2 regions of the Arthrobacter sp. UYCu512 genome follow, and region 2 is predicted to be linked to the other one. Evidence: predicted binding sites of a transcription regulator. Region 2 holds the regulator's gene; the other holds the start of a gene.
The links. Region 2 encodes LexA, which represses DNA repair genes until DNA is damaged. Its sites were predicted from a motif close to TCGAACANNTGTTCGA; they were not measured.
Positions count from the first base shown of each region.

Region 1 (4,416 bases), on a different contig from region 2:
CCTTGAGGACGGGCTTAAGGTCCGGGTGCGGATAAACCTCGGGTGCAAATCCATGCCGGTACTCCAGGAAAGGCCGGACCATATCCGATTTCATCGGACCAGGCCGGAACAGGGAGATATCGATGATCAGGTCATTGAACTCCCTGGGCGCGAGCTTGCCGATCAGCTCGCGCTGACCGGGTGACTCGATCTGGAAACAGCCCAGGGTATGGGTACTGCGGATCAGTTCATAGGTGGGTTCGTCGTCGAGCGGCACGGCGTTGAGGTCGATCTGACCGTCCTCGGCGATGTAGTCCGGCCCCGTCCCGTCAGGCCCTGCCGGATGTGCGCCTGCGGCGACCACCTCGGCTTTGGAGGGATGGAGCCGGATCACTTCGCGGACGGCGAAGGCCATGGCGCTTTGCATCCGGACACCCAGGACGTCGAGTTTGAGCATGCCCATCGGGTCCATGTCGTGCTTGTCGAACTGGCTCATCGGCAGACCCAGCCCGCTGGGCTGGACAGGCGTCCGGTCCAGCAGGGTCGCATCCCCCAGGATCACCCCGCAAGGGTGCATGGAGATATGGCGCGGCAGCCGGTCCAGCCGTTCGGTGAGGTCCACCAGCAGATCCAGCTGCTGGTTCCCGCTGAAGTCGCGCTGTCCCACCCGGCCGGCGAATTCCTTCAGCTCAGGCTTCTCCACGAGCGCTTCACGGAAGTTCCGGGCTGAAAATCGCCACAACTGCTTGGCGATGTCCCCAATCTCGCCTTCCTCCATGCCCAGTGCCAGGCCGGCGTCTCGCACGGCACCGCGAGCGCGGTAGCCGTTTTGCATACTCATCAGGGTGACGCGCTCGGACCCGAAGCGCTCAAAGATCTTCCGGTACACGTTGTGCCGTTCAGCGCTTTCGACGTCGATGTCGATATCCGGCAGGGTGGCACGGTCCCGGGAGAGAAAGCGTTCGAAGATCAGGTCGTGCTGGAGCGGGTTTACCTGGCTGACGTCGATCAGATAATTGACCAGGCTGGAGGCCCCCGAGCCTCGGGCCGCTGCCCGTACCCCCATGTCCAGGATCATCCGGGACACCTCGGCCACGGTCAGGAAGTACGCGGCGAAGCCCAGGTTGTCGATGATTCCCAGCTCATGCTCCAGCCGCGAACGCAGCTCCCCGGCAGCTTTGCCGGTGATCCCCGGGAACCGCCTGCCGATGCCGGCCTCGCAGCGCAGGATAAGTTCGGCGAGGGGATCCCCGGCGATTCCGATCACTGTGGCTTCCGGCACCACGGGCTGTTTCCAGCCCATGTCCGTTACCGGGTCCATCCTGCAGCGGTCCGCGAGCGCCTCGGTCTGCGCCATCAGGCTTTTGAGGTCGGCAGCGCCGTATCCGGCGGCGTGCATGATCTCCTTGCCCAACTGCAGCATCTGGCCGGAGGATTTCAGCCAGCCCTGCCCGTTGGGCTGAAGCAACGGGGCGGCGGAAAGCTCGGGCAACGATTTCAGCGTGCGGGCGGAATCCAGCACGTCCGCGGTAGCCGCCCCGTCCTCGGCGACGTAACGCACGGCGTTGCTCAATACAGCGGGAACCCCGTGCTCAGCGGCAAGCTTGAGCATCCGTACAGCGTGGGCGGTGCTCAGCGGTTCCCCGGGCGGACTGAGCTGGCTGACCACCTCGGCGGCGATTGTTCCCGGGGGCATGGCATCGAGCCAGCGTTTGAACAGGGTGCGGGGGCGCAGGTAGCGCCTCCCGCCCATGGCACGTCCCACGTCGGAGTCCGGGCCGATCAGCACGGTCAACACCGGCTTGAGCGTTTCCGGGTGCAGGGTCCGGGAGGCCAGCTCGGACCTGGTCACCGCGACCGGCACCGCTCCCCCGGCCTTGCCCGTGGTGCGGGCATGCGCATCGGAGATCAGCCGGCACAGCGCACGGTAGCCCGCACCGCTGTTGTTCCCGTGGGCCAGCACAACCACACGTCCCGCTACCTCGGTGCGGAGGTCGCCGTCGTCGTCAAAGACCGCAAGTTCCACGCCGGCAATCGGATCAAGTCCCGCAGCCATGCAGGCCTTGAGGTGTTTGACTGTTCCATAGAGGCCGTCACGGTCCGTGCAGGCGAGCGCCGTCGCGCCGTCCGCGGCAGCGGCGGCGGCCAGCTCATCCGGCCAGGAGACCCCGTAGTGGGCGCTGAAGGCGGTGGAAACATGGAGATGCGTAAAGCTCATGCTGATTCGGGCGCAAGGAACGGACGCAGGGCGTCGTGGATCCGCAGCAGGCGCCAGCGTCCGCTGCCCACATGCCGGGTGAGGTCAAGGGTGAGGCTGTCGGTGTCGGTGGAATCTGCCGGGCGCACCTGCACCCGCCAGATCTCGTGATCCACCAGCCCGGGACCGCTTCCCAGCGGTGCCCGCTGTTCCTCAGCCCACCATTGACGCCGCTCGTACCAGCGGACCGGTTCCGCACAAAGGATGTAGTGGCGGCCGGCCCAGCCGAGCGTCAAAGGCTCGCCCGAAGGGGCGCAGACGACGTCCACGGTCTCGCTGAACATACCCACTGCGCCTCCCGGACCACACCATGTGAAAAAACGACCGGTAGAAAAACGATCGGCAACAATTCGAACATATATTCGAACAACTCCAGTCTACGACGGTCCTTCGGCAAAACCTAGGTCAGGGGTGGACGGACGTACGCGCAGGTAGCAGGATTGAGCCATGAGCTCCCATAACGCACTTCTGAAACACGTCAGCATCGCCGCCGAGGACACGTCCCTGGTGGCGAAGTTCGATATAGACGGAAACATCCCCGGCCAGGGCGCTTATGTGGTGGGGCTCGTCGCGGCAACACCGGATCATTCCCACCAGCGAAGGATGGGGATCGAGTTTATGAACGGGGAGGCGGTGTCCTTCTACTGCTTCAGCCATGACGGCACGGAGGAGAACTTTGACCTTAAGGGTGTCGACCACTCCGGAAACACCATCACCGGGCATTTCCCGCTCAGCACGGTCATGGGCCTGGCCAAGGGCCACCTGATGACGGCATTCAGCGACTGTGACGGCCGGGAGTACCAGTCAAACGTTGCGGTAGAGGAAGCCCTCTAAGCCGCCCGTCAGGAGCTGGCTTTGTAAACCTCCAGCTCGAGCGTGATAAAAGCATCGACCATGGCCCGGTAGGTTTTTTCGATGAGGTCGACGTCGATGTCCTTCTGCTGGGCCGTGGTGCGGACGTGTTCGATCACCCGCTCCACGCGTCCGGGGGCCCGCACCTCGGCGCTGTCCGCTTTGAGGGTTCCGGCGATCCGGATCAGGCGCTCGCGGCGGCCGATCAGGGACACGATCTGTTCGTCCACCTCGTCAACCGCCACCCGGACAGCCGCGAGCTGTTCCCGGTCGGCTTTGGCAGCTTTATCGTTTTCGTGATTTGTGGACATGTCCATGACAGTATCGAAAGATGCAGCCACGAGTCGATTTAATTTCACTGGGTGTCCGCAGCGTTGGCGCCTCCCGTAGTTTCTACGTCGATGGCCTGGGTTGGCCCGTCCACCGAGAAGTCCGCGGCGAGGTTCTGTTCATCCAGGCCAACCACGGGCTCATCCTCTCGCTCTGGGACGCCGGCCAGATGCAGGCAGAAGCCGGCACCGATCCACCCGCCGGCATTCCCTGCATCACATTGAGCCACAACCTGGCCAGCGCCGCGGAAGTGGACTGGGTGATGGCGGAAGCCGAATCCGCCGGAGCGGCCGTTATCGCGGCGGCCAAGACCCAGCCCTGGGGCGGCTATACCGGCTACTTCGCCGACCCCGACGGCTACCGCTGGGAAGTTGCCTTCAATCCCAGCTGGGCGGTCGACGGCGGCGGGAAGGTGACACTCTGAACCGGCCACCCCGCGTGCCCGCCGCAGCACTGCAGTACGGCTGTGTGCGCATCCCTAGAACAGGCTTCCCACCGGCCGGATCAGCTCCGGGGAATCATTTTTGACATTCCCGACCGCGGTACCCACGGCGTCGATCGTCCAGCCCTCCGCAACGTCGTGCGCGCCCGCCCGGACCAGATCGACCAGCCCTGCGGCATCGTCGGCCTGCGGATCCAGCCACGCCTGCAGCGTCGTCCGGTGCATTGGCAGCGGAACCCGGTCGTGCAGGGCCGTGAGCTCGGCCAGCATCCCCCCGGCATAACCCTCCGGCGGCGCGTCGGTAGTCATGATCGACGTCGAGAGCAGCCAGCGTTCCGGGTCATCGTCGGCCTTGGCGGGGTCTTTCCACCATTCGTAGAGACCGGCGAAAACTATCGGATGGCCGTCCTTCGGGTGCACGTAGTAGGGCTGCTTGCCGCGGCCCTGGCCCTTCCATTCGTAGTATCCGTCAGCGGGAACCGCACACCGCCGGGCCCGGGTTGCCTTCCGGAACGCCGGCTTCTCCAGCACACTCTCGCTGCGGGCGTTAATCATC
Region 1 is NZ_JBEPPA010000002.1:122,332-126,747, forward strand. Features, by position in the region: gene ABIB49_RS03100 (DNA polymerase III subunit alpha) at 1-2,197, opposite strand, end outside; gene ABIB49_RS03105 (DUF6504 family protein) at 2,194-2,526, opposite strand; gene ABIB49_RS03110 (hypothetical protein) at 2,684-3,070, shown strand; gene ABIB49_RS03115 (chorismate mutase) at 3,079-3,405, opposite strand; gene ABIB49_RS03120 (VOC family protein) at 3,420-3,842, shown strand; gene ABIB49_RS03125 (SOS response-associated peptidase) at 3,897-4,416, opposite strand, start outside.
Region 1: the regulator LexA is predicted to act here: its motif matches at 2,587-2,602, upstream of ABIB49_RS03105 (DUF6504 family protein).

Region 2 (4,416 bases):
GTCACCAACCACGCCATGCTGGCGGTCAGCGCCTTCGAGGGCCTCGCAGTGCTGCCGGAATACGATGTTGTGGTGGTCGATGAGGCCCATGAACTCCAGGACCGCGTGACCGGCGCGGTCTCCGGCCAGCTCTCCGTCGCGATGGTGCACGCCGCCGCGTCCGGGGCCCGGAAGCACACCGGCATTACGGTGGACGCGCTGAACAACGCCGCCGCCAACCTGGAACTTGCCATTGAGGGCGTCCCCGGCGGGCTGATGCCGAACGGGTTAAACAGTGAACAGCTGGACTGTGTCGACCAGTTGCGGGACGCGTGCCGCGCGGCCCTCTCGGATTCCAAGGGGGACAGCGCCAACACGGCCGACGGCGGCCGCCAGCTGGCGCGCTCGCGCCTGATGGTGATCCTGGAGCTATGCGAACGGCTGCTGGCGGCGCGGGAAAACCGTGAAGTGGTCTGGTTTTCCCGCAACAGCACCTTTGACCCGCAGCAGGGCTACTCCCAGCCCGACGAGTCCGCGCCCGCCCTGGTCAACATCGCTCCGCTCAGTGTCGCCGGCCGGCTCCGTGAGGGCCTCTTCGCGGACCACACTGTAATTCTGACCTCCGCGACCCTGGCGATCGGCTCCGCGTTCGAACCCGCCGCCGGCGGCTTGGGCCTGGTCGGCCCCGGGGCCCCCAGCTGGACCGGCGTCGACGTCGGTTCACCCTTCGAATACCCCAAACAAGGCATTCTCTACGTCGCCAAGCACCTGCCCAAGCCCGGCCGCGGCACGTCCCCGGAAGCCCTCGACGAACTCGAGAAGCTCATCCGCGCCTCCGGCGGCGGGGCGCTGTGCCTGTTTTCGTCCCGCCGCGCCGCCGAGGACGCAGCCGAGGCGATGCGGCCGCGGCTGGACGTCAGCATCCTATGCCAGGGCGACTCGACCATGACCGCGCTTGTAAAACAGTTCGCCGATGAACCGGACACCTGCCTCTTTGGCACCATGTCCCTGTGGCAGGGCGTTGACGTGCCCGGCGCCTCCTGCCGCCTCGTGGTGATCGACCGGATTCCGTTTCCGCGTCCCGATGACCCGCTGATGACTGCCCGGTCCCGCGCCGTGGCACAGGCCGGAGGCAACGGCTTTATGAGCGTTTCCGCGACCCACGCCGCCATCCGCCTGGCCCAGGGCGCAGGCCGGCTGATCCGGACCACCACGGACAGGGGAGTGGTGGCTGTGCTGGATTCACGGCTGTCCACCGAACGCTATGGCGGATTCCTCCGGGCGGCGTTGCCGCCATTTTGGCCCACCAACGATCCCGTGGTCGCCATGGCTGCCCTGGAACGGCTTGGGAAGGAATCCGGGCAGCCCAACTAGCGGCCGCTGACGGGACGGTTTGCAGTGTTTTGGTGCTCCCACCCGGTTCCTTGAACCGGGCCAGGGCTGCAGCACCGGGCCCTCGGCATTCCCTCCGCCGGCTCTCCATCAGGGGCCAGGGAAACTCAGGGGGCAGCGAACCTAAGGGGCAGGGAACATAAGGGGGCGGGGAACCGGGCCGAACGTGCCGGGGGTCATAAGGCCGCGGCCGGGCTACCGGCGCGCCGGGTCGTGGCCGGATCAAGCCGGCACCAACGCGGGCTACAGCGAGCGCAGTACCGAGACGACTTTGCCCATAATGACGGCGTGGTCGCCGAGTATGGGCTCGTACTGCGTGTTCTGCGGCAGCAGCCAGGTGTGGCCGTCGCGCTGCCGGAAGGTCTTAACGGTGGCCTCGTCGTCCAGCAGCGCGGCCACGATATCTCCGTTGACGGCGTCGCCCTGCTGGCGCACCACCACCCAGTCGCCGTCGCAGATGGCTGCATCGATCATGGAATCCCCGGCGACCTTGAGCATAAACAGCTCGCCGTGGCCCACCAGCTGGCGGGGCAACGGCATCACGTCCTCAACGACCTGATCGGCCAGGATCGGACCGCCGGCCGCGATCCGGCCCACCAGCGGCACCATGGCGGTGTCGGTGGCACTGCTCAACTCGGACACGGACAGCCCGCCCACGGTCCGCAGCCCGCCGGCCTTGGCGGCTGGGATCTTTGTGCTTCCCTCATCGAGGGTCAGCGGCATCAGCACTTCCATGGCACGCGGGCGCTTCGGGTCGCGCCGCAGGTAACCCAGCTTTTCCAGTTGTGCGAGCTGGTGGGTGACGCTGGAGAGGCTGGCCAGTCCTACCGTGTCGCCGATCTCGCGCATGGACGGCGGGTAGCCGTTGTCCGTCACGGAGCGCTGGATAGTTTCCAGAATCTTCTTTTGCCGAACGGTAAGGCTCTTCGGTGGCCGGGCAGCCTGCGGGCCCCGCTGGGTGGCCCTGCCGCCAGTGGCTTGTGCTGCCATGTTCGCCAACGCCTTTCCGTTCCGCCCGGCTGCCGTGGCTGCGGCCGCCGGGAACTTCCGGCCTGAAATGTCAGACCCTGCTGATCAACTGCAGAAGTGGTTGTTCTTTGAGTCAAACCTAGGCCAGCCACACCGCTTTTTCAAACATTTGTTCTAGCGAGTCTCGACAATGTTCGTTAATAAGTGCTAAAACAGAACTAACAAGATTCGAACATGTGTTCTATTACTTAGTTGCCCGTGCAGGGCATGGCGTTCGGTTGTTTGTTCGAAAGTTAGGCCGGTTGGCGGCACGTATGTGGAGTGCGCCGGGCGGCACAGTATGGTCCAGGAAGGGCTCAGTTCATGTCAGCATCAAGCGCGTTTCACGACACTTTCGGCCGCGACGCATTCGGCAACTACGGCCGGCACGACGCCGGCGCACCCGGCGGCGGGTCCGCCCCTGCCGTGCAGGACAGCCCCGGCAGCCGGCAGCTCAACGCCGTCCGCGGGCCGCGTGCCCGGCAGGCGCCGCTGAAGCTCACCCGCCGGGGGCGCCTTGTTTTTATCGGCGTGCCGCTGATGCTGCTGGCTGCACTGATTTTGACCCTGAGCGGCTTCCTCAACGCGCCCGCCAAAGCGGCAGAGTCCACCGCTGAGTTGTCACCCACACCAACTGTCACCGTGACGGTGCAGCCGGGGGAGTCGCTCTGGGCCATTGCCGCCGCCGTGGTGCCCAGCCGTGACCCCCGCGACGTCGTTGCCGACATCATCGAGCTGAACAACCTCGAGGCGGCACGCGTGGTGCCGGGCCAGGCCCTTTTCATTCCGTCCACGTAGGGCCATTGAGCGATGGGTCAGGTGTCACAGTTTCCGGGCCCGCGGCGATCTCACTTAAACTAGTGAGGTGACTGACCAGTTAGAGCGCCTGAACCGACTTCCCCTCCGGACCAATCTTCGCGGACTGACGCCCTACGGTGCGCCGCAGCTTGACGTTCCCATCCTGCTGAACGTCAATGAAAACACCCACGGTGTCCCGGCCGATGTGCTCGCCGCGATCTCGGAGGCGGTTACCCTTGCCGCCGCCGGCCTGAACCGCTATCCGGACCGCGAGTTTACGGAGCTGCGCGAAGCCCTTGCGGAATACCTGGGCCACGGGCTGGGCGCGGAGAACATCTGGGCGGCAAACGGTTCCAACGAGGTGCTGCAGCAGATCCTCCAGGCCTTCGGCGGTCCGGGGCGCACTGCCCTTGGTTTCCCTCCCACGTACTCTATGTATCCGCTGCTGGCCGCCGGAACGGACACCGGATACATCACGGGCATCCGTGCCGAGGACTACGGCCTGAGCGCCGGCTCGGCCGCCCGCCAGGTCCGGGAACTGCAGCCGAATATCGTCTTCCTGTGTTCCCCGAACAACCCCACCGGTACGGGTCTGGGCCTGGACGTGGTGAAGGCCGTGTACGAAGCCGGCGAAGCCAGCCAGACGATAGTGATCGTCGACGAGGCGTACCACGAGTTCGCCCACGACGGCACGCCGAGCGCCCTCACCCTCCTGCCCGGGCGGGAGCGCCTGATCGTCTCGCGCACCATGAGCAAGGCTTTTGCCCTTGCCGGTGCCCGCGTTGGCTACATGGCGGCAGCGCCCGAGGTCACCGATGCGCTGCGGCTGGTGCGGCTTCCGTACCACCTTTCGGCGATCACCCAGGCAACAGCCCTGGCCGCCCTGCGGCACCGGGTCGCCCTGATGGCGGATGTTGAGGACATCAAGCGACAACGGGACAGGATAGTTGCCGAGCTGCAGCGTATGGGCCTCAAGCCTGCTGCCTCTGATTCGAACTACGTCTTTTTTGGCGGTCTCGACAGTCCGCACGAGGTCTGGCAGGGGCTGCTGGACGCGGGTGTGCTCATTCGGGACGTTGGCATCCCCGGGCATCTGCGGGTCACTGCGGGCACTGAGACGGAAACCACAGCATTCCTCGGAGCCCTCGAGCGACTCCTGGCCGGCCGCGCAGCGCCGCCCGCCTAGACTTAACACCGGACATCCACACTGCCTGCACGCCGGGCACCGTCGTCATCCAA
Region 2 is NZ_JBEPPA010000003.1:17,635-22,050, reverse strand. Features, by position in the region: gene ABIB49_RS04075 (ATP-dependent DNA helicase) at 1-1,353, shown strand, start outside; gene lexA (transcriptional repressor LexA) at 1,615-2,361, opposite strand; gene ABIB49_RS04065 (LysM peptidoglycan-binding domain-containing protein) at 2,704-3,177, shown strand; gene ABIB49_RS04060 (histidinol-phosphate transaminase) at 3,245-4,363, shown strand.